Regions from separate parts of the Streptomyces sp. NPDC007945 genome, predicted to be linked through region 1. Evidence: riboswitches for the same ligand, from Rfam matches in the RefSeq annotation. Region 1 holds a riboswitch; the other holds the start of a gene.

The links. A riboswitch is a leader RNA that binds a small molecule or an ion and turns the genes downstream of it on or off. The one in region 1 is predicted to bind glycine.
Region 2: linked by a shared signal. The riboswitch ahead of gcvT (glycine cleavage system aminomethyltransferase GcvT) and the one ahead of gcvP (aminomethyl-transferring glycine dehydrogenase) in region 1 are both predicted to bind glycine.

What each region holds. Positions count from the first base shown of each region.
Region 1 covers NZ_JBIBJV010000010.1:4,005-15,223, reverse strand. Annotated here, with positions in the region: gene ACFZCF_RS26960 (hypothetical protein) at 1-256, shown strand, start outside; gene ACFZCF_RS26955 (DUF5999 family protein) at 590-796, shown strand; gene gcvP (aminomethyl-transferring glycine dehydrogenase) at 867-3,752, opposite strand; glycine riboswitch at 3,932-4,030, opposite strand; gene ACFZCF_RS26945 (PRC-barrel domain-containing protein) at 4,144-4,515, shown strand; gene ACFZCF_RS26940 (DNA polymerase IV) at 4,659-6,110, opposite strand; gene ACFZCF_RS26935 (MerR family transcriptional regulator) at 6,268-6,897, opposite strand; gene ACFZCF_RS26930 (bifunctional nuclease family protein) at 7,131-7,598, opposite strand; gene ACFZCF_RS26925 (MerR family transcriptional regulator) at 7,689-8,447, opposite strand; gene ACFZCF_RS26920 (FHA domain-containing protein) at 8,480-9,400, opposite strand; gene ACFZCF_RS26915 (DUF881 domain-containing protein) at 9,482-10,447, opposite strand; gene ACFZCF_RS26910 (small basic family protein) at 10,453-10,785, opposite strand; gene ACFZCF_RS26905 (DUF881 domain-containing protein) at 10,782-11,219, opposite strand, start outside.
Region 2 covers NZ_JBIBJV010000002.1:255,469-266,687, forward strand. Annotated here, with positions in the region: gene ACFZCF_RS06475 (ABC transporter substrate-binding protein) at 1-418, opposite strand, end outside; gene ACFZCF_RS06480 (enhanced serine sensitivity protein SseB C-terminal domain-containing protein) at 646-1,440, opposite strand; gene ACFZCF_RS06485 (enhanced serine sensitivity protein SseB) at 1,496-2,236, opposite strand; gene ACFZCF_RS06490 (AAA family ATPase) at 2,336-2,998, opposite strand; glycine riboswitch at 3,172-3,275, shown strand; gene gcvT (glycine cleavage system aminomethyltransferase GcvT) at 3,428-4,567, shown strand; gene gcvH (glycine cleavage system protein GcvH) at 4,645-5,022, shown strand; gene glyA (serine hydroxymethyltransferase) at 5,047-6,315, shown strand; gene ACFZCF_RS06510 (L-serine ammonia-lyase) at 6,470-7,840, shown strand; gene ACFZCF_RS06515 (hypothetical protein) at 7,905-8,144, opposite strand; gene ACFZCF_RS06520 (CopD family protein) at 8,330-9,247, opposite strand; gene ACFZCF_RS06525 (EF-hand domain-containing protein) at 9,334-9,549, opposite strand; gene ACFZCF_RS06530 (ATP-binding protein) at 10,009-10,509, opposite strand; gene ACFZCF_RS06535 (enoyl-CoA hydratase-related protein) at 10,624-11,219, opposite strand, start outside.

The DNA of each region.
Region 1 (11,219 bases):
CGAAGCGCTGCCCGGCACGTACGAGCCGCGGCTCCTCTCGGTGCCGGAGCTGTACATGCTCACGCTCTGGCTGCACGCCGAACCGGACCCCGACGGCACCGAGCCGGGCGCGGAATCCGCCGACGTACTGCTCCCGCTCGCCCCCGCGCCGCCCGGCATCGCCGCCAACCGCCCCTACCGGGTGGCCGACCTGCTGCCCGTGCTCAGCACCCGCCTCGCCCCGCCGCCGCTGCTCGGCTCCGCCGCGTCCGCCTGACGGAGCCCGGCTGCCGCGCCCCGTGACCCGCCCGCCCGGGTCACGGGGCGCACAGCTGTCCGCGATCGCTGCCCGAACGTCGTACCCGAACAGCCCTCCCGGACGGACTAGCCCGGTCGGGCCACCCCGAACCACCCGAAAGGACGGGGTCGTTGACGTGAACCGCCCCTGCGGGTGATGCGTCTTCCCAGGAGCGGACGAGCTGACGCGAAATACCTGCGGAAGACCGTCCGTGCGGCAAGACTGGGACCGGAACCGAACCGACCGACGGGGGCGGCCATGAGCGCGCAGAGCCGCAGGACATCCACCACGACGCAGCGAAAGAACCCATCCATGTGCCAGCACCAGCCTGCCTGTCCCACCGCCGACTCCGCCGACCGTGAGGCCGCCGCTCCGGTGGCGTGCCACCCGGAGCAGGGGTGGAGCCTGCTGTGCAACGGTGTCCTGCTCTTCGAGGACACCGGCGAACTGCTGCCGGACGGGCAGATCATCGCTCCGCACCGGCCGCTGACGGCGGGCCGGGTGACGACGGCGGCCTGAGCGGGAGCTCGGAGAGCGCCGAGGGCCGGCCCGGAGGTGACCCCGGACCGGCCCTCTGTCATGCCGTCGCTCAGTGGTCGTACGCGTCCAGCGGCGGGCAGGAGCAGACCAGGTTCCGGTCGCCGAAGGCGCCGTCGATGCGGCGGACCGGCGGCCAGTACTTGTCGGCGGTCGAGACGCCGGCCGGGAAGACCGCCACGTCGCGGTCGTAGGCGTGGGCCCACTCGCCGCCGAGCGCGGCCGCGGTGTGCGGGGCGTTGCGCAGCGGGTTGTCCTCGGCGGGCCACTCGCCGGAGCCGACCTTCTCGATCTCGGCGCGGATCGCGATCATCGTGTCGCAGAAACGGTCCAGCTCGGCCAGGTCCTCGGACTCGGTCGGCTCGATCATCAGCGTGCCGGCCACCGGGAAGGACATGGTGGGGGCGTGGAAGCCGTAGTCGATCAGGCGCTTGGCGATGTCGTCGACGGTGACGCCGGTCGCCTTGGTCAGCGGGCGCAGGTCGACGATGCACTCGTGGGCGACGAGCCCGGCCGGGCCGGTGTAGAGGACCGGGTAGTGCGGCTCCAGGCGCTTGGCGATGTAGTTCGCCGCGAGGACGGCGACCTGGGTGGCGCGCTTGAGGCCCTCGCCGCCCATCAGGCGGACGTACGACCAGGAGATCGGCAGGATGCCGGCCGAGCCCCACGGAGCGGCCGAGATCGGGCCGACGCCGGTCTCCGGGCCCGCGGTGGGCTGGAGCGGGTGGTTCGGCAGGTACGGGGCGAGGTGGGCGCGGACGCCGACCGGGCCGACGCCGGGGCCACCGCCGCCGTGCGGGATGCAGAAGGTCTTGTGCAGGTTGAGGTGCGAGACGTCGCCGCCGAAGTGGCCCGGCTTGGCGAGGCCGACCAGCGCGTTGAGGTTGGCGCCGTCGACGTACACCTGGCCGCCGGCCTCGTGGACCTCGGCGCAGATGTCGGCGACGTGCTCCTCGAAGACGCCGTGCGTCGACGGGTAGGTGATCATCAGCACCGAGAGCTCGTCGCGGTGCTGCGCGATCTTGGCGCGCAGGTCCTCGACGTCGACCTCGCCGTCCTCGGCGGTCTTCACGACGACGACCTTCATGCCGGCCATCACGGCGGAGGCGGCGTTGGTGCCGTGCGCGGAGGACGGGATGAGGCAGACGGTGCGCTGCTCGTCGCCGTTGGCGCGGTGGTAGGCGCGGACCGCGAGGAGACCGGCCAGCTCGCCCTGCGAACCGGCGTTCGGCTGGATGGAGACCTTGTCGTAGCCGGTGACCTCGGCCAGGCGCTCCTCCAGCTCGGTGATGAGCGTGACGTAGCCCTGGGCCTGGTCGATCGGCGCGAAGGGGTGGATCTGGCCGAACTCGGGCCAGGTCACCGGCTCCATCTCGGTGGTCGCGTTCAGCTTCATGGTGCAGGAGCCGAGCGGGATCATGCCGCGGTCGAGCGCGTAGTCGCGGTCCGCGAGGCGGCGCAGGTAGCGCAGCATCGAGGTCTCGGAGCGGTGCGCGTGGAAGACCGGGTGGGTGAGGTACGCGTCGGAGCGCAGCTGCGCGGCCGGGAGGGCGTCCTCGGTGGTGGCGTCGAGGGCCTCGATGTCGGCGGTCACGCCGAAGGCGGCCCAGACGGCGGCGAGCTGCTCGCGGCCGGTGGTCTCGTCGCAGGAGACGGAGACGTGGTCGGCGTCGACGCGGTACAGGTTGACGCCGGCCGCGCGGGCGGCGGCGACGACGGCGTCGGCGCGGCCCGGCACGCGGGCGGTGACGGTGTCGAAGAAGGCGCCCTGGGTGAGCTCGACGCCCCCGGCGGTGAGGCCGGCGGCGAGGATGGCGGCGTACCGGTGGGTGCGCTGAGCGATCTGCTTGAGACCGTCCGGACCGTGGTAGACGGCGTACATGCCGGCCATCACGGCAAGGAGCACCTGGGCGGTGCAGATGTTGCTGGTGGCCTTCTCGCGGCGGATGTGCTGCTCGCGGGTCTGGAGAGCGAGGCGGTACGCCTTGTTTCCGTCGGCGTCGACGGAGACACCGACGAGGCGGCCGGGAAGGGAGCGGGCGTGCTTGTCCTGGACGGCCATGTAGCCGGCGTGCGGACCGCCGAAGCCCATGGGGACGCCGAAGCGCTGGGTGGTGCCGACGGCGATGTCCGCGCCGAGCGAGCCGGGCGACTCGAGCAGGGTGAGCGCGAGCAGGTCGGCGGCGACGGTGACGATCGCGCCGAGCTCGTGGGCGGCGTCGATCAGCGGCTTGATGGCGCGGACCGCGCCGGAGGCGCCCGGGTACTGGAGGAGGACGCCGAAGACGCCGCGCTCGGCGATCTCGGCGGGGATGCCGTGGCTCAGGTCGGCGACGACGACCTCGACGCCGGTCGGCTCGGCGCGGGTCTCGATGACGGCGATGGTCTGCGGCAGGGCGTCGGCGTCGACCAGGAAGACGCCGTTCTTGACCTTGCCGACACGGCGCGCGAGCGCCATGGCCTCGGCGGCGGCGGTGCCCTCGTCGAGGAGGGAGGCGCCCGAGGTCGGCAGACCGGTCAGGTCGGCGACCATCGTCTGGAAGTTGAGCAGCGCCTCCAGGCGGCCCTGCGAGATCTCCGGCTGGTAGGGCGTGTAGGCCGTGTACCAGGCCGGGTTCTCCATGACGTTGCGGAGGATCACCGGCGGGGTGAAGGTGCCGTAGTAGCCGAGGCCGATCATCGGGGCCAGCACCTCGTTGCGGCCGGCGAGGACGCGCAGCTCGGCGAGGACCTCGGCCTCGGTGCGGGCGCCGGGAAGGGCCAGCGCCTCGGCGTTCTTGATGACGTCCGGCACCGCGGCGGCCGTCAGCTCGTCGAGCGAGCCGAAGCCGACCTGGGCGAGCATCTTGGCCCGCGCCTCGGCGTCGGGTCCGATGTGCCGCTGCTCGAAGGGGATGCCCTGCTCGAGCTCGGAGAGCGGGGTGCGGTTGGCGGTCATGATGCGGGGGCCTCCTGGTCGTCACGACCTGCGAGGGGCACCACGGCGCGGGTGCCCGGACGGCCTCCCCCTCTGTCATCTCAACCTGAGAGCTTCACCGGCACGCCCGGGGGCACGCCGGCTTTCACCGTCGGTGAGAGCGGATGCCGTCGGACGCCCGCCCTGCTTTCCAGAGTGACCTCGCCCGCGCGGTACCGGGTGCCTGAGAGATTCCGGGGAGGATTTGCTCCTTCGGCGCCACCGGAAACCTCTCCGATGGACTCTCCCGCACGGTGTCGACAGCCACAGCCAGCCTACCAGCGCGGTTGTCGGTCCCTTCGCTCAAGTGGCCGACATCCCAGATGTGCACTTTCGTAGGGGTGTAGAGCAGTTGCGACCAGTTGGAGGGACCGTGCAGACCGACATCGATCCGCGCAGCCTGATCGGCCGCAAGGCGTTCGACCGTCACGGACACAAGATCGGAACCGTGGACGAGGTGTACCTGGACGACGCGACCGGCATCCCCGAGTGGGCCGCGGTCCGCACCGGCCTGTTCGGCAGGGACGCGTTCGTCCCCCTGGAACCGAGCGAGCTGACCGACGACGGCCTCCACATCCCCTTCGAGCGCTCCCTGATCAAGGACGCCCCGGACTTCGGCGTGGGCCGCCACCTCTCCCCCGAGCAGGAGCTCCAGCTCTACCGCCACTACGAACTGACCCTCCCGCCCCCCTCGGAGGCGATCCCGGACTTCGGCCGGATCGCGGGCCAGGAGGACCCCGCCTAGATCGCGTCCTCCGCATCGGACGAGATCCGGCCGGATCGCCGGATCACGCCGGCCGAAGGCCGTCCGGGCGGGATCGGGCCGGGATCAGGCCGCTCCGGGCGGGACCAGGCCGAACAGGCCGGGAGGCGCCGGATCAAGCCGGATCAGGAAGCGGCTCCCGGTGCGTGCGCTCGCGCGGCGGGCTCCGCCCCCGTCGCCCCTCCCGGGACCAGCGGCAGCGGATCGGCCGGCTCCAGTTCCGGGTCGTCCACCGAGAAGGTGCGCACCCGCCCGGGAGCCGTGCTCCCGGGCTCCTCGAAGCGGACGGTGACCCGCCCGAGCCCGCTGCCCTGCACCCAGCCCGCCCCGAGGACCGCGTGCCGCACGTCGTTCCCCGGCGCCCACCGCCGGGTGGCGGTCTCGGTCGCGGTGGGCGGCGCGGCGGCCGTCGGCGACGCCACCGGGCGTCCTCCGCCCTCACCCTCCGCGCCCCCCGCTTCGGCCCGGGCGCCCACTTCTGCCTCTGCCTCCGCTTCCGCGCCCGCCTCCGCCTGGGCGAAGAGGTCCTCCTGCGTGTAGTCCGCGAGCCCGCTGACCCCCACGCCCAGGAGCCGCACCCCTCCCGTGGTGTCCACGAGCTCCAGGAGCCGCTCCGCCGCCTCCCGCACCACCAGCGGGTCGTCCGTGGGCCCCCGCAGCGTCTCGGACCGCGTCAGCGTCGAGAAGTCGTACCGCCGCACCTTCAGGACGATCGTCCGCCCGGAGTGCCCCGAGCGCCGCAGCCGCTCCACGCACCGCTCCGCGAGCCGCTCGACCTCCAGGCGGATCCGCGTCCGGTCGTGCAGGTCGATGTCGAAGGTGTCCTCCACCGAGACCGACTTCGCGTCCCGCTCGGCCACCACCGGCCGCCCGTCGTGTCCCAGCGCCATCCGGTACAGCGAGGCGCCGTGCGACCGCCCCAGGATCCGTACGAGCTCGTCCTCGCCGGCCTCCACGACGTCGGCGACCGTGGTGATCCCGGCCCGCCGCAGGTGGTCACCGGTCGCCGGGCCCACCCCCGGGATGATGCGCACGGACCTCGGTGCGAGCAGCGCCCGCTCGGTCCCGGGCTCGAACAGCACCAGGCCGTCCGGCTTGGCCTCCTCGGAGGCGATCTTCGCGAGCATCTTGGAGCCGGCGAGCCCCACCGAGCCCGTCAGCCCCGTGGTCGCCAGGATCTCGGCGCGCAGCCGCTCCCCCACGGCCCGGGCGCTGGCGCTGTCGTCCGCGAGCCCGCCGGCCTCCAGGTCCACGAAGGCCTCGTCGAGGCTGAGCGGCTCCACCAGCGGCGACAGCCGCCCGAGCAGCTCCATCACCTGCCCGCTGATCGCCCGGTAGAAGGCGAAGCGCGGTACGAGGTACGCGGCGTGGGGCGCGAGCCGCCGCGCCTGCCCCATCGGCATCGCCGAGTGCACGCCGAAGCGCCGCGCCTCGTACGAGGCGGTGGCGACCACTCCGCGCGGCCCGAGACCGCCCACGACCACCGGCTTGCCGCGCAGGCTCGGCTTCGACGCCTGCTCGGCGGCGGCGAAGAAGGCGTCCATGTCGAGATGGAGGATCGTGGGGGCGGCTCTCACACCACCGATCCTCCCCCACACCACTGACAAAGGCCGCTGCGCAAGGGTCCCGCGCGCGGCCGTCCGGAAAGAAGACCATCCGGAAAGGAGACCGTCGGAACCGAGACCGTCCGGAGAAGCGACCCGCGTCCGCGCGCCTGCGTACCGCCCGAGGCCGTCAGACGGCCCGGTCGCGCCGGCGTCTCGCCAGCTCGTCCTGCGGGTTGTGCCCCACCAGGGTTTCCCCGGTGTCGACGCGCTCCCCGTGCAACTGCGAGAGCGCCGCCTCGACGTCCCGCCACACGACGCCCACCGCGATGCCGAAGACGCCCTGGCCGCCCTGGAGCAGCGAGACGACCTCGTCGGGCGAGGAGCACTCGTAGACGGTCGCGCCGTCGCTCATCAGCGTCATCCGCTCCAGGTCGCGGAACCCCCGGGCGCGCAGGTGCTGCACGGCGGCCCGGATGTTCTGGAGCGCGACGCCGGTGTCGAGGAACCGCTTGACGATCTTGAGGACGACGACGTCCCGGAAGCTGTAGAGCCGCTGGGTTCCGGAGCCGTACGCGGGCCGCACGCTCGGCTCGACGAGCCCGGTACGCGCCCAGTAGTCCAACTGGCGGTAGGTGATGCCGGCGGCCGCGCAGGCCGTGGGACCGCGGTATCCGATCGCCTCGTCCGCCACCCCGACGCTCGCCGCCTCCGTCCCGAAGCCACCGAAGTCGCCCACACTGCCGTGAAGCGGATACGCGGTGCTCTCCCCGGACGTGCGTCCGAGCGAGCTCCCTGCCGTACCGTCCGCGCTGCTCATCACGCCGACCCTCCGTCCTTGACCTGCCCACTCGAAGGTAGGCAGTCGCTAGGGGTGCGTCAACGATCGCCACACTCGGCACGCCGAGTGATAATCACCCAGAGAGTGGTTTCACGTGACCCACTCCGGGGAAAGGCTACTCGAATGCGCCGACGGAGCCTTCCGGCCGCCCCGGTCCGCCCGGCGCGCGCCCCCGTCGGGAGCGCCGCCCACGGGGCCCGGGAGCGGGGCCCTCACTGGCTTCCGAAGTCCTCCGGAGAGATCTGGTCGAGGAACTCGCGGAACTTCTCCACCTCGTCCTCCTGCTCGTCGGGGATCGCGATGCCGGCGTCGTCGAGGACGCCGTCGCTGCCGAAGATCGGCGAACCGGTCCGCAGGGCCAGCGCTATCGCGTCCGACGGCCGCGCGCTCACCTCCACACCGCTGGCGAAGACCAGCTCGGCGTAGAAGACCCCGTCCCGCAGATCGGTGATGCGGACCTGCGTCAGCTCCTGCCCCACGGCCTCCAGCACGTCCTTGAACAGGTCGTGCGTCAGCGGCCTCGGCGGGGCCATGCCCTGCTGGGCGAAGGCGATCGCGGTCGCCTCGCCGGGTCCGATCCAGATGGGCAGGTACCGATCGCCCCCCACCTCGCGCAGGAGCACGATCGGCTGGTTGGAGGGCATTTCCACCCGGACACCCACAACGTCGAGCTCGTTCACACAGCAACCCTAGGACGTGGCCGACCGGTTTGGATAGTCGGGCCCCCGCTCAGCGGCCTCCGCACCCCGCCGCGAAGCGCTCCGAGGCCGTCACTGGAGGCGGATTCCGAGCGCCGTCTGCACCAGCGCGGCGTGCAGTCGCACCGAGAGCTGCGCCAGATCGGCGGCCGTCTCCTCGGCGTGCGCCCGGGTCTGCGGATTGCGGTGCCGGCGCAGCGGCGCCACGACCTGCTCGATCAGCCCCGCCTCCCGGTCCGCGGAGGCCTTCACGGACCGCAGGTGCCGGGGTTCCAGGCCGAACCGGCCGAGGTCGGCGACGATCCTGGCGACCGTGACGCTCTCCGGGTCGTAGCCGCCGCCCTCGCTCTCGGCGATCAGGCCGTACGACTCCCACTCCGTCAAGTCCGCGTCGGTGACCCCGGCCGCGGCGACCAGCTCGGCCCGGCCGAGGCGCGCCGCGGTCGGCCGCTCGTCGGCCTCCTCGGCCACCGGCCCGTCGAGCAGCCCGTCCAGCAGGTCACGGCGCCGACCGGGGGCCGGGAGCTTCACCTGCTCGCCCCGGGCGAGGGCGTCGAGGTGCTCCCGGATGACCTTCAGCGGAAGGTAGTGGTCCCGCTGCATCCGCAGGACGGCGGCGAGCCGCTCCACGTCCTCCGGGCTGAACTTCCGGTACCCGGAGGCCGTACGACGGGGCTCGACGAGCCCCTCGGCCTCCAGGAAGCGGATCTTGGAGATCGTCACTTCGGGAAACTCGTCCCGCAGCTGGGTCAGCACGGTGCCGATACTCACCAGCCGGTCGCCCGCGGTGGCGGTGCCGGATCCGGCACCGCCCGTCGGTGTTCGCACCATGGACCTTTCCTGAAGGATCTCCGCCAGGCGTGTCAGACGCCCCGCTGGTTCGCGTAGAAGACCAGGCGGTACTTGCCGATCTGCACCTCGTCGCCGTTGTTCAGCACCACGTCGGTGTCGATCGGCTCGCGGTTGAGGTAGGTGCCGTTGAGGCTGCCCACGTCGGCGACGGTGAAGCTGCCGTCCTGGCGCCGGCGGAACTCCACGTGCCGCCGGGAGACCGTGAAGTCGTCCAGGAAGATGTCGCTCTGCGGGTGCCGGCCGGCCGTCGTCAGCTCGCCGTCCAGGAGGAAGCGGCTGCCCGAGTTCGGACCGCGGCGCACCACCAGGAGCGCGGAGCCCGGCGGCAGCGCCTCGACGGCCGCGAGGGCCTCGGCGGACAGCGCCGGCATCGCGATCTGGCCGGTGGTCTCCGCGTCGTACGCCTCGAGACCCGAGATCGAGATCGTCGACGTCGTCTCGGAGGGACGCTCGGCGGCGACCCCGCCCCGCAGCGGCGTGCCGCAGTGGGAGCAGAACCGGCTGTCCGCCGTATTGCGGTGACCGCACCTCGTACACACCGGCATGGACGCGTCCTCCTGCCGCGGCTGCCCCGCGGAGGTCTGGGTCGCGTACGGATCGGGGGTCGACCCTCCACCCGTACCTGAGGTTGATGGTTCACCGAAACCTATGCGCGCGGCACCGGCGGGGTCAACAGACGACGCGCCCTGACCACCCACCTCGTCACGGAAGAGCGGACGCTCGCCGCCCTGCTCCTCGCTCTGGGCGTGGCGCGGCGCACGGTGCCTGGCGTTGCCGCCGTCCTCGCGTGCGCTCTTGCCGAACAACTTCGCAAACAACTTCACGGGCGATTCCCCTTGACCGAAACAGACCCGCCCGTGGGGCAGGACGAACCGAGATCCATCACACCTGCCGACCCGGACACCTTCACAACGTCCGTATCCTCCGGACAGTTTCCACCACGCACCACCGTTGTGGTGCGCCGACCCCCCGCAACGCTCCAGCCCATGTCGCGGGACCCCTCGTCACCGCTCTCACGGAGAGGACGACCGAGCGTAGTCAGGCCGCTTCGCGGGTCGCAAGGCGTCGACGACGATCTTCGCCGACCGCTCCACCGTGGCCGTGGCCTGCTCCTTCTCGAGGGTCTGGACGACTCCACCGGGGATGTTGAGCGCGGGCTCGAGATCCTCGGGCTTGCCGATGACCTTGAAGACGTACGGAGCGGTCACCGGCGTTCCATCGATCCGCATGTCTTCACCGCCACCGGTGAAATAACTGTTGGCGACCACCCGCACGCCGTCGACCTGGATCGCCTCCGCGCCGGCCGCCCGCAGCTCCTGGATCGCGTCGAGCAGCATGTCGGACTCGACCGCGCCGACCGGGTCGGTCACGGTCAGCGTGATGCCCGGCCCCTCGGCCGCCACCGTGCCGGCCAGGATCCCGAGCTGCCGCTCCTTCTCCTGCGTCTGCCGGCGGGCCTCCTCGGCCTGGTCGGAGCTGGACTCCAGCTCCGACCGCTGCTTCTCCAGCCGCGCTTTCTCGTCCTCCAGGCGCTGCGTACGGTCGTCGAGCTCGTCGAGGATCCGTACCAGGTCCTCCTGCCGCGCCCCGCGCAGCGCGCTGCCCTCGCTGGTCGAGGAGACCTGGATGGCGAGGCCGAAGCCCAGACAGGCGAGCAGCAGCGCCACCACCAGCTGGGCACGCGTCACCCGCGGCGGCCACAGGGCGTCCGCGAGCCGCCGACGGCCGCTCGGCGCCCCGGCACCCGCTCCGCCGCCCTGGGCGCCCCCAGCGGCCCCGGGAGCGCTCTCACCGCCCTCCGCGGGCGGCGCCACCGGCTTCTCGGGCAGCACCGGTCTCTCGGACGCCTCGGGCTTCGCCGCCGCCTGGGGCTTCGCCGGTGCCGCGGGCACGGCCGGCGTCTCGGGCCTCCCCGGCGTTCCGGGGGCCTCCGGCTTCTCGCCGCCCGCTTCCGGCTTCTCGTTCGGGTTCACACTCATCGGCCTCACGCCCGGAAGACATGGCGGCGGATCGCGGCCGCGTTGGAGAAGATGCGGATGCCGAGGACGACCACGACACCGGTGGAGAGCTGCGCGCCGACGCCGAGCTTGTCGCCGAGGAAGACGATCAGCGCGGCCACGACCACGTTGGAGAGGAAGGAGACGACGAAGACCTTGTCGACGAAGATCCCGTCGAGCATGGCCCGCAGGCCGCCGAAGACCGCGTCGAGGGCGGCGACCACGGCGATCGGGAGATAGGGCTCGACGACCGCCGGGATCTCGGGCCGGACCAGCAGTCCCGCCACGACTCCGACGATCAGGCCCAGTACGGCGATCACGATGTTGCCTTCCCCTTGTCGGCCGTGGCCCGACCGCTGGGCGTCGCCGCCCCGGCCCCCCTCGGCTCTGCTGTACGTACGATCAGGCTCGGCGCGGCCGGCAGGCTCAGCCGGCCCTCGACCGAGATGCTGCTGCGGATCCCGAAGTTCTCCACCAGCGCGTGCAGGTACTGTCCGTCCGCGCTGTCCTGGAAGGCCGTGCTCAACCGCTGCCCGTCCCCGATCGCGAGGACGGTGTACGGCGGCACGAGCGGCCGGTTGTCGACGAGCACGGCGTCACCGGCGGCCCGGATGGCGGAGAGCGTCGTCAGCCGCTGGCCGTTGATCGACACGGCTTCCGCGCCGGACTCCCACAGTCCGTTGACCACCCGCTGCATGTCACGGTCGCGCACCCGCCCGGTGTCGGAGAAGCCGGCGCTCTCGCGCGGCCCGCC
Region 2 (11,219 bases), on a different contig from region 1:
CCGCGCTCGACTGGTAGGTGCCCTTCCAGTTGAACCAGTAGTCGTAGTTGGCGCAGACCGCCTTGGCGTCGAACGCCTCGCCGTCGTGGAACTTCACGCCCTTGCGGAGGTTGAAGGTCCAGACGGTGCCCTCGGGGTTGCTGGACCACTTCTCGGCCAGACCGCCGACGAGCTTGCTGCCGCCGGGCTCGTGCTCCAGGAGCGCCTCGAACGCCTGACGGGTGATCCGGAAGGTCTCGCCGTCGCTCGCGAGGGCCGGGTCGAGGGAGGCCGGGTCGCCCGGGGCGCCGAACACGAAGGTGTCCTTGGCCCCGCCCTTGTCCCCCTCCTTCCGCTCACTCGCACAACCCGTGGCGATGAGGCCGACCGCGATGGCCGCCGTCAGAGCCCGGGTCGACCGGGAATTGAGTATGCGCATGGGTCCACCCCTGGGTCGCCCTGTCTGGTCTTGACCGGCCGAACGCTACTGGCGAGTGACGCGGCAGAGAACAGTCCGCATAGCGGTGATACCAACCTGAGACCCGGACACTCACCAAAACGGTCCGTTGCCGGACATCGACGGCCTGAGCGGTCTCAAAGCGGACGCAAAACCCCGTCCTGGCAAGGAAATTCGGCCAGAACGGGGCAGGAGGGGACAGCGGACGGTCAGCGGTGCTGCGCGGGCGGGTAGCCGTATCCCGGACGAGCGGATCCCGCATGCTGGGACGGCGCTCCGTGCGCGTCGCGGTCGTAGAAGGGCCGGGCGTGGGCCTTCAGCCAGAGCGCCACCGGGTCGTACGCGTCGGAGAGCGCGACCGTCGAGACGGGCAGCCCCTCGGGGACCGCGCCGATCGACTGGCGCATCATCGCCCGCACCTCGTCGACGGCCGCGGCCGAACCGTCGTACAGGTCGAGGCCGATGACCAGGTACGGGGTCCCCAGCGCGGGCTGCACCCAGCCGCGGCGCAGCGAGCGGACGGCCGGGGTCCGGTGTGCGTTCTGGGTGAGCTGGGCGTAGAACTGCGGCATCTCCAGGGCGGGTTCGGAGACCCGGAGCGGTCCGGCGGGCATCCGGTCGAGGCCGGTGGCGATCCGGCGGAGGTCCGCCCACGGGATGCCCACGCCGCCGCCGGGGGCGTGCGGGTTGAGCCAGACGCCCCAGCGCTCGGGGTAGAGGGAGCGGGCGATCTCGCGGCCGGTGACGCGCTCGTGGGCGCGGTGCCAGCCGGAGGCGGCGAGTTCGCCGGGCGAGGTCACACAGGGCGCGTAGCCGTGCCCGTCGACCTCCATGTTGCCGTACTGGGCGTCCGGCGAGCCGGGGGCGCCCTGCCAGAGCAGCATGTACAACTCGCCGTCGGCGAGGGCGTGCAGCAGGCCCTCGTACGCGTCGTAGCGTCCGGGCGCCACCTGGCGCAGCATCTGCTCGACCTCTCCGGTCGCGGCGCTGCCTGACGCGCTCACCCTGGGTCCCGCCCCTCTGTCTGTCTCGTACGGCTCGTGTTCGGTGTTCGGTGGATCAGTGGACCGCGCGCTGGTAGAAGGGGCGCACCCGCTCCAGCATCCAGTCTCCGACGGGGTCGGCCGCCATGTCGAGGAGGATCAGGTTCACCGGCCAGGCGACCTCGACCCGGCCGAGGGCGCGGCCCAGCGCGTCCAGCGGGGCGTTGCGGTCGACGCCGTCCCAGCCCACGAGCTGGACGCCGATGAAGAGGGCGGGTTCGGTGCCCTCGACGCTGGCGAGCGCGCGGCGGGCGGTGGCGACGACGCCGCCGGCCTCGAACTCGGCGGAGGCGGCGGCGAGGAAGTCGACGGGGTCGTCCTGCCAGTCGGGCTCGAAGAGCCGGACCCGGCCGCCGGACGCGGGGCCGTCCAGGGCGGTGCGGCCGACCCGGCAGAGCTCGGCGACGGCGGGCGGGGGCAGCGGGACGCCGACGGTGCCGCCGGGGTTCACCGCGATCCCGAGCTGGGGCGGCAGGCCGCGGGCGAAGTCACGGGCGGGCGCGACGGTGAAGGACATGTGGGTGCCGACGCAGGCGAGGAACTGCTCCTGGGAGCTGAAGACGGGGACGAAGGCGCCGCCGCCGATCTCCATCGTGGGGAGGTCCAGATCGGGGCTGTCGGGGCCGCCGCCGTTCGGCAGCGGGACCCACACCTGACTGCGACCGAGCACCTCGATGAGCCGGCCCCCGGCCGCGGGCTCCCCGAGCGCGGCGGCGAGCGCCTCCTCCAGCTCGTTGCCCGGCCACGTCACGTCCACGGTGGTTGCGTCCCCTTCTCGTACGGCCCTGGTCCCGGCCGTCCCGCAGCACCCTAACGCCGCCCCGCCCCGGCTGTGACCAGAACCCGGCCCGAGGCCTCACACCGGGGCGCGGAAGCCGATCCGGCGCAGCGCGGCCGCCGCGTCCCGGTCGAGGAGGGTGGCGGACGCGCAGCCGCGCGGCGGGCGGCCCGCCTCGACGGCGGCGACGAGCCGGCCGACGGCCCTGCGGTGCCGGGCGAAGGCGTACGCGGACACCCCCCGGCCCCGCTCCCGCTGGCCGTCCCTGGCGGTGTCCGGGTCGACGTCGAGGAGGACGAGGTGGAGGGCGCGGCCGCGCCGGGCGGCCGCGCGGGCCAGCCAGCCGCGGACCCAGGACTGGGTGCCGCAGTCGTGGACGAGGACCCCGGCGTCCGAGCGCAGGGCCCGGTGGAGCCCGGCGTAGTGCGCGATCCTGACCAGCGGGCGGTAGAGCGCGTACGGCACGAAGGAGGGCATCCGCGCCTCCCAGCGCTCCCGGACGTCCTGGGAGTCGATGCCGAGGCCGGCGGCGGCCCGCCGCAGCAGGGTGGACTTGCCGCTGCCCGGCAGCCCGGAGACGACCACCACGTCGCCGGCGGCGAAGGTGAGGACGCGCGGTCCGCGGCCGCCCCGGTCGCGCAGGTCCCGCACCACGCGCCCGCCCCGCCGGGTCCTGGCGCGGGCCCGCTGGACCGGTATGGCGGCATCGCCCGCGAAGGCGCCGGTGTGCTGCATCCTCATCGCTGCTCCCCCTGTCGGGTCCCCGGGGGACGTGTCGGGGACCTCACGGAGACCCTTGCCCACGAAGTGTAAAGAAACGGTAATCCGAGACAAGCGATTTGCGGCGCCGACACCGTGTGCGAGGATGTGCGCGCCAGGCGCGCGCAGCGCCCCACAACCGCATACCGGCCGCTCGAATCCGCGCGGGAGAGTTCCGGACCGGCCCGCTGGGCCGCCCGGGCGCCGAAGGAGCAAGACCCTCCCTTGAATCTCTCAGGCCCCGTACCGCGTGGACGAGGCAGATCTGAAAAGCGGGACACCCGTCGTGTCCCCACCCAAGGTGCAAGCCGGGGATGCCCCCGGTGAACCTCTCAGGTTCCATGACAGATGGGGAGGAACATCCTTGCCTGTCATGTTTTCCGCCTTCGGGAACCGGGAGCCACGTCCACCATGAGCACCACCCCCCGTCTCACCGCCCTCGATGCCCTGCATCGTTCCCTGGGCGCGACCATGACCGACTTCGCCGGCTGGGACATGCCGCTGCGGTACGGCAGCGAGCGCGATGAGCACAACGCCGTCCGCACCAGGGCCGGTCTCTTCGACCTCTCCCACATGGGCGAGATCACCGTCACCGGCCCGCAGGCGGTCGACCTGCTCGACTACGCCCTGGTGGGGAACATGTCCACCATCGGCCCCGGCCGCGCGCGCTACACGATGATCTGCCAGGAGGACGGCGGCATCCTCGACGACCTGATCGTCTACCGCCTCGGCGAGACCGGGACCGGGTCTCCTGAATACATGGTCGTCGCGAACGCCTCCAACGCCCAGACCGTCCTGGACGCCCTGGTGGCCCGCTCGCGGCACAACGGGGGCTTCGACGCCGAGGTCCGCGACGACCGCGACGCGTACGCCCTGCTCGCCGTGCAGGGCCCCGAGTCCCCCGGCATCCTGAAGCAGCTCACCGACGCCGACCTGGACGGCCTGAAGTACTACGCGGGCCTCCCCGGCACCGTCGCCGGCGTCCCGGCGCTGATCGCCCGCACCGGCTACACCGGCGAGGACGGCTTCGAGCTCTTCCTGAAGCCGGAGCACGCCGAGGGCGTGTGGAAGGCGCTCACCGAGGCGGGCGCGGACGTCGGCCTCATCCCCTGCGGCCTGTCCTGCCGCGACACGCTGCGCCTGGAGGCGGGCATGCCGCTGTACGGGCACGAGCTGACCACCTCGCTCACCCCCTTCGACGCCGGTCTGGGCCGGGTCGTGAAGTTCGAGAAGCCGGGCGACTTCGTCGGCCGCAAGGCGCTGGAGGCCGCCGCCGAGCGCGCCGAGACCGCCCCGCCGCGCAAGCTGGTCGGCCTGGTCGCCGAGGGCCGCCGCGTCCCGCGCGCCGGCATGCGGGTGGTCGCGGGCGGCGAGGTCGTCGGCGAGATCACCTCGGGCGCCCCCTCCCCCACGCTCGGCGAGCCGATCGCGATGGCGTACGTCGACGCGGCCCACGCGGCCCCCGGCACCGAGGGCGTCGGCGTGGACATCCGCGGCACCCACGAGCCGTACAAGGTCGTGGCGCTGCCGTTCTACAAGCGACAGAAGTGACACGGTCGTCCCGGATCCCGTCTCACCCCGCAAGACCCCCGTACATCCGCACTCCCCCGGTACAGGAGAATCAGGTCATGAGCAACCCCCAGCAGCTTCGCTACAGCAAGGAGCACGAGTGGCTGTCGGCCGTCGAGGACGGCGTCGCCACGATCGGCATCACGGAGCACGCGGCCAACGCGCTCGGTGACATCGTCTTCGTCCAGCTCCCCGAGGTCGGCTCCACCGTGACCGCCACCGAGGAGTGCGGCGAGCTGGAGTCCACCAAGTCCGTGAGCGAGCTGTACTCCCCGGTGACCGGTGAGGTCGTCGAGGCGAACCAGGACGTCGTCGACGACCCGTCGCTGGTGAACTCCGCCCCGTTCGAGGGTGGCTGGCTGTTCAAGGTGCGCCTCACGGCCGAGCAGGACGACCTGCTCACCGCCGACGAGTACACCGCCTTCACCGCAGGCTGACCGAGACCCCCTAGGGATCGCTTCATGTCGCTTCTGAACACTCCCCTCCACGAGCTGGACCCGGACGTCGCCGCCGCCGTCGACGCCGAGCTCCGCCGCCAGCAGTCCACCCTCGAGATGATCGCCTCGGAGAACTTCGCTCCGGTCGCGGTCATGGAGGCCCAGGGCTCCGTCCTCACCAACAAGTACGCCGAGGGCTACCCGGGCCGCCGCTACTACGGCGGCTGCGAGCACGTCGACGTGGCCGAGCAGATCGCGATCGACCGGATCAAGGACCTGTTCGGCGCCGAGTACGCCAACGTGCAGCCGCACTCCGGCGCCTCCGCCAACCAGGCCGCGCTCTTCGCGATCGCCCAGCCGGGCGACACGATCCTGGGTCTCGACCTGGCGCACGGCGGCCACCTCACCCACGGCATGCGCCTGAACTTCTCGGGCAAGCAGTTCAACGTGGTCGCGTACCACGTGGACGAGGCCGGCCTGGTCGACATGGCCGAGGTCGAGCGCCTCGCCAAGGAGCACCGCCCGAAGGTGATCATCGCCGGCTGGTCGGCGTACCCGCGCCAGCTGGACTTCGCGGAGTTCCGCCGGATCGCCGACGAGGTCGAGGCGTACCTGTGGGTCGACATGGCCCACTTCGCGGGCCTGGTCGCGGCCGGTCTGCACCCGAACCCGGTCGAGTACGCCGACGTGGTGACCTCCACCACGCACAAGACGCTCGGCGGCCCGCGCGGCGGCATCATCCTGGCGAAGAAGGAGTTCGCGAAGAAGCTGAACTCCTCCGTCTTCCCGGGCTTCCAGGGCGGCCCCCTGGAGCACGTGATCGCGGCCAAGGCCGTCTCCTTCAAGGTCGCGGCCTCGGAGGAGTTCAAGGAGCGCCAGCAGCGCACCCTGGACGGCGCCCGGATCCTGGCCGAGCGCCTGGTCCAGGACGACGTCACGGCGCACGGCGTCTCGGTCCTCTCCGGCGGCACGGACGTGCACCTGGTCCTGGTGGACCTGCGCGACTCCGAGCTCGACGGCCAGCAGGCCGAGGACCGGCTCCACGAGGTCGGCATCACGGTCAACCGGAACGCCGTTCCGAACGACCCGCGCCCGCCGATGGTCACCTCCGGCCTGCGCATCGGCACGCCGGCCCTCGCCACCCGCGGCTTCACGGTCGAGGACTTCCGCGAGGTCGCCGACGTCATCGCCGAGACGCTGAAGCCCGGTTTCGACGCGGAGAAGGCCGAGTCGCTGAAGGCCCGCGTGACCGCGCTGGCCGAGAAGCACCCGCTGTACCCCGGCCTGAAGTAATTTCGTACGCTTTTGTTCGTACGAAAGCTCCGGGGCACCGCGCACACTGGAGGGTGAGCGCGGTGCCCCGCCCCATGTCTCCACCCCTTTCTCCCACGCTTTTCTGCTCCACCCCGGCAGACAACGGCGTCTAGCCCCCACAAGGAGTCCTCCCGTGGCCATCTCGGTCTTCGACCTGTTCTCGATCGGCATCGGCCCGTCCAGCTCCCACACGGTGGGCCCGATGCGCGCGGCCCGGATGTTCGCCCGCCGGCTGAAGAACGAGGGCCTGCTCGCCCACACGGCCAAGGTGCGGGCGGAGCTGTACGGCTCGCTCGGCGCCACCGGCCACGGCCACGGCACCCCGAAGGCGGTCCTCCTCGGCCTGGAGGGCAACTCGCCCCGCACGGTCGACGTGGAGCACGCCGACGAGGAGTTCGAGCGGATCAAGGCGAGCGGGCGGATCAACCTGCTCGGCGCCCACGACATCCCGTTCTCCTTCGACGACGACCTGGTCCTGCACCGCCGCAAGGCGCTGCCGTACCACGCCAACGGCATGACGGTCTTCGCGTACGACGCCGAGGGCGGGCTCGTCCTGGAGAAGACGTACTACTCCGTCGGCGGCGGCTTCGTGGTCGACGAGGACGCGGTGGCGGGCGAGAACCCGATCATCCCGGACGACACCGTCCTGAAGTACCCCTTCCGCACCGGCGACGAGCTGCTCCGCCTCACCAAGGAGACCGGCCTGTCGATCTCCTCCCTGATGCTGGAGAACGAGAAGGCCTGGCGCACCGAGGACGAGATCCGGGCCGGCCTCCTGGAGATCTGGCGGGTCATGCAGGCCTGCGTCTCGCGCGGCATGTCCCGCGAGGGCATCCTCCCCGGCGGTCTGAAGGTCCGCCGCCGCGCCGCGACGCTGGCCCGCGGGCTGCGCTCCGAAGGCGACCCGGCGATGCACGCGATGGAGTGGATCACCCTCTACGCGATGGCCGTGAACGAGGAGAACGCGGCGGGCGGCCGGGTGGTCACCGCCCCGACGAACGGCGCGGCCGGCATCATCCCGGCGGTCCTGCACTACTACATGAACTTCGTGCCCGGCGCCGACGAGGACGGCATCGTCCGCTTCCTCCTCGCCGCCGGCGCGGTCGGCATGCTCTTCAAGGAGAACGCCTCGATCTCCGGCGCCGAGGTCGGCTGCCAGGGCGAGGTCGGCTCCGCCTGCTCGATGGCGGCCGGCGCCCTCGCCGAGGTCCTGGGCGGCTCCCCCGAGCAGGTGGAGAACGCCGCCGAGATCGGCATGGAGCACAACCTGGGCCTCACCTGCGACCCGGTCGGCGGCCTCGTCCAGATCCCGTGCATCGAACGGAACGGCATGGCGGCGGTCAAGGCCGTCACGGCGGCGAAGATGTCGATGCGCGGCGACGGCAGCCACCTGGTCTCCCTCGACAAGGTCATCAAGACCATGAAGGAGACGGGCGCCGACATGAGCGTCAAGTACAAGGAGACCGCCCGCGGCGGCCTCGCGGTGAACATCATCGAGTGCTGATCCGCGCGCGCTCGTGACGAACGGCCGGTCCCGCCCCCACGGGACCGGCCGTCGCGCGTTCGGGTCAGTAGCGGACCCAGAGGACGATGACGTCCGGGCGGGTGGAGGTGAAGGGCTCGCAGAGGAAGATCGGGCCCCAGAGGGTGTAGCCGGCCTGGCCGGCGGCCTGGCACTCGGCGTACGAGGAGTGGTGGCTGCGCGGGTAGAAGCCGGGGCCGGCGGCCTCGGCCGAGCCGGCCGTGCCGAGGGCGAGGGCTCCGGCGGTGGCCGCGGTGGCGAGCGCGGCTGCGACGCGACGGTACATGGCATGTCCTCCTGAAATGAACGATGCGATGTGGTGCGTGGGGGTCTCGGGCGGTTCCCGACGGCTGCGCAGCCGGGACGAAACGTATCGGCGCACCCCCGGCCCGGCAATAGGTCTAGGCCAATCCTCGGATGGATGTCCGAAAACGCTGAGAACGGCCGGTTCTCGCCGCTTCGGGCCCGGCGTCAGAGCCGCAGCCAGTGCGGGTCCGGAACCACCGTGAGGAGGGCGGAGAGGGCCACGATCACGGCGAGGACGGCGAGTTCCACGCGGGCCGGAGGGACCGCGTCGGCGCCGGAGCGCAGCCGCGCGCGGGCCGCGAGGGCGAGCAGGCTGGCGCCGCCGAAGAGGGCGAGCTTCACCAGCAGGACCCGGCCGTAGGCGGTGGCGAACACCGCCTCGGCGGGCAGGCGGCGCAGGGTGGAGACGGTGCCGGTGACGGCTAGGGCCGCGTAGACGCAGGCGGCCATCCGGGCGTACCGCAGGAGCACCGCGCGGCCGCCCTCGCCGCGCGGCCGCAGGACCCGCAGGACGTACAGCAGGGTCCCGGTCCAGAGCGATGCGGCGGTCAGGTGGACGACGGTGAGGGCGGTGCCGACGCCGAAGCCGGCGGTCTCGGGGTGGGCGCGCAGCGCCTCGGCGACGATCGCGGCGGCGAGCGGGAGGGCGGCGAGGCCGGGGCGACGGGAGGCGGCGCAGACGGCGGCCAGGAGGCAGGCGTTGGCGGTGAGGAGCAGCAGCCGGCCCTCGCGGAGCCCGTAGACGACGGGGAGGTCGAGGCCGCTGACGGCGGCGAGGAGCAGCAGGAGGCCGGCGGCGGCGCCGGCGGCGAGGAGGGCGCCGGGGACGGCGAGGGGGCGCGGCAGGACCCCCTGGCCCGCGAGTCGGCGGCCGGCGAGTTCGCCGACGGCGACGGCGAGGCCGGTCAGCAGGAGGAGCCGGAGCAGGGTGGTGGTTCCGGCCGCGGGTATGCGCAGTTCGCCGGTGCCGGCGCGGGCGAGGCCCGCGCCGAGGACGGCGACGGCGAGGACGCCGAGGACGGCGGCGGCGAGGGCCACCGCGCCTCGGCGGCTGGGGGTGCCGAAGGGTCCGGGAAGCGTCACCGGACGATCGTCACCGAGCCCGGGAGGGGCGGCAACTCAGGGTGGACACCGCCCCGTCCCGGTCCCGTCGCCGGCCGGGGCCGGGGTCAGGCCTTGTTGAGGTGGGCCCAGAACTCGTCCCACGACAGCTGCCCGTCGCCGTTGTCGTCGCGCTGCTTGATGAGGGCCTCGGCCACCGTCTCGGTGACGTTGAAGTCGCCCAGCTGGGCCATGACGCTCTTGTACTCCGCGGCGGTGATGAAGCCGTCCCCGTCCACGTCGTACCGGTTGAATGCCGTCCGTGCCGACTCGATGTCCGCCACTGCTTCCGCCCCTTCTCGGTGCTGTTATGACGGGGGTCAGATTAGCTGGCCGCGCGGTGTCCGATGAGGGCGGTACGAGCACGGGCGCGACCCGCGTCCCCGAGGCCGCGGCGCGCGGCCGGACGAGCGGGACGCGGGACCGGGCGGCGGGGCGTCCACTATGTGGATGATCGAGAGAAACAATCAATGAACCGCATAGTCATTCATGGTTTGCAAGGCGCGTGCCGCATGTCACCAACGATTCACTATTAAAACGTCACTATATGTCCCTCTTGGTGGCTATATGGACGTTTGGCGGTGTGGCCTGCCGTCTGTCATAGTCGGTGACACGACCCCCATTGACCCGGGCAAGGTCGCCTCTGCGGCCGTGGATACACCCCCCCGTCCACGGCGCATCACACGGAAGCCCCCACGCGGCCCCACCACGGCGCACGGGGGCTTTCGTGCGTCCGGGGCCCGTCAGCGGTCGGTGACCCGCATCTCGAACCAGGTCGTCTTGCCGCGCGGCCCGAGGTCCGCGCCCCAGCGGTCGGAGAGCTTGTCGACGAGGAAGAGGCCCCGGCCGCTGACGTCGAGCTCGGCCACCGGCATGAGGCAGGGCAGCCCGCGCGAGGGGTCGCGCACCTCGATCCGGATCCGGCCGGGGCGGCGCTGGGCGCGCAGCACGAAGACCCGGGCGCCGGTGTGCCGGACCGCGTTGCCGACGAGCTCGGAGACCAGCAGGACGGCGTGCTCGGCGAGGTTCGGGCCGAGCCCCCACTGGCGGAGCACCACGTACCGGGTCATGCGGCGGGCGATCCTCGCCGACTCCGGGAGCGACGGCATCCGCACGTCGGTCTCCGCGGGATTGCCGTACCGGTCCATCGCCGCGAGGGCCTCTTCGTCCTCCAGGGTCGGTGTCCACCGGGCGGCGGGCACGCCGCCCTGCCGTGGTTGTTCCCTGCTCTCCAGGCCCGCCATGTGCTCCATGATGGCCGCAGGAGACGGCCCGCGGGGGCCGTTCCGGTGGAATGGCCCCCGCGGGACGGCATGTCGCCGTGACGGTCCGTCGGCTGACGGGCCGTCCGGCGGCGGTCAGGCGAACTTCGCCTTGCCCGGGCCCTCTTCGACGAAGCTGCGCATGCCGGTCTCGCGGTCGGCGGTGGCGAACAGCGCGGAGAACCAGGTCCTTTCGAGGGCGAGGCCGGTGTCGATGTCGGCCTCCAGGCCCTGGTCGATCGCCTCCTTGGCGGCGCGCAGCGCCACCGCCGGGCCCTGGGCGAGCTTCGCGGCCCAGGCGTGCGCCTGCTCGTACACCTCGACGGCCGGGACGACCCGGTCGACCAGACCGAGCGTGAGGGCCTCGTCCGCCTTCACCATCCGGCCGGTGAAGATGAGGTCCTTGGCCTTGGAGGGGCCGACGAGCCGGGACAGCCGCTGGGTGCCGCCGGCGCCGGGGATCAGGCCGAGCAGGATCTCGGGCTGCCCGAGCTTGGCGTTGTCGGCGGCGATCCGGTAGTCGGCGCAGAGCGCGAGCTCGCAGCCGCCGCCGAGGGCGTAGCCGGTGACGGCGGCGACGACCGGCTTGGGGATGCGGGCGACGGCGGTGAAGGAGTCCTGGAGGGCGCGCGACCGCTCGACCATGGCCACGTGGTCCATGACCTGCATCTCCTTGATGTCCGCGCCGGCCG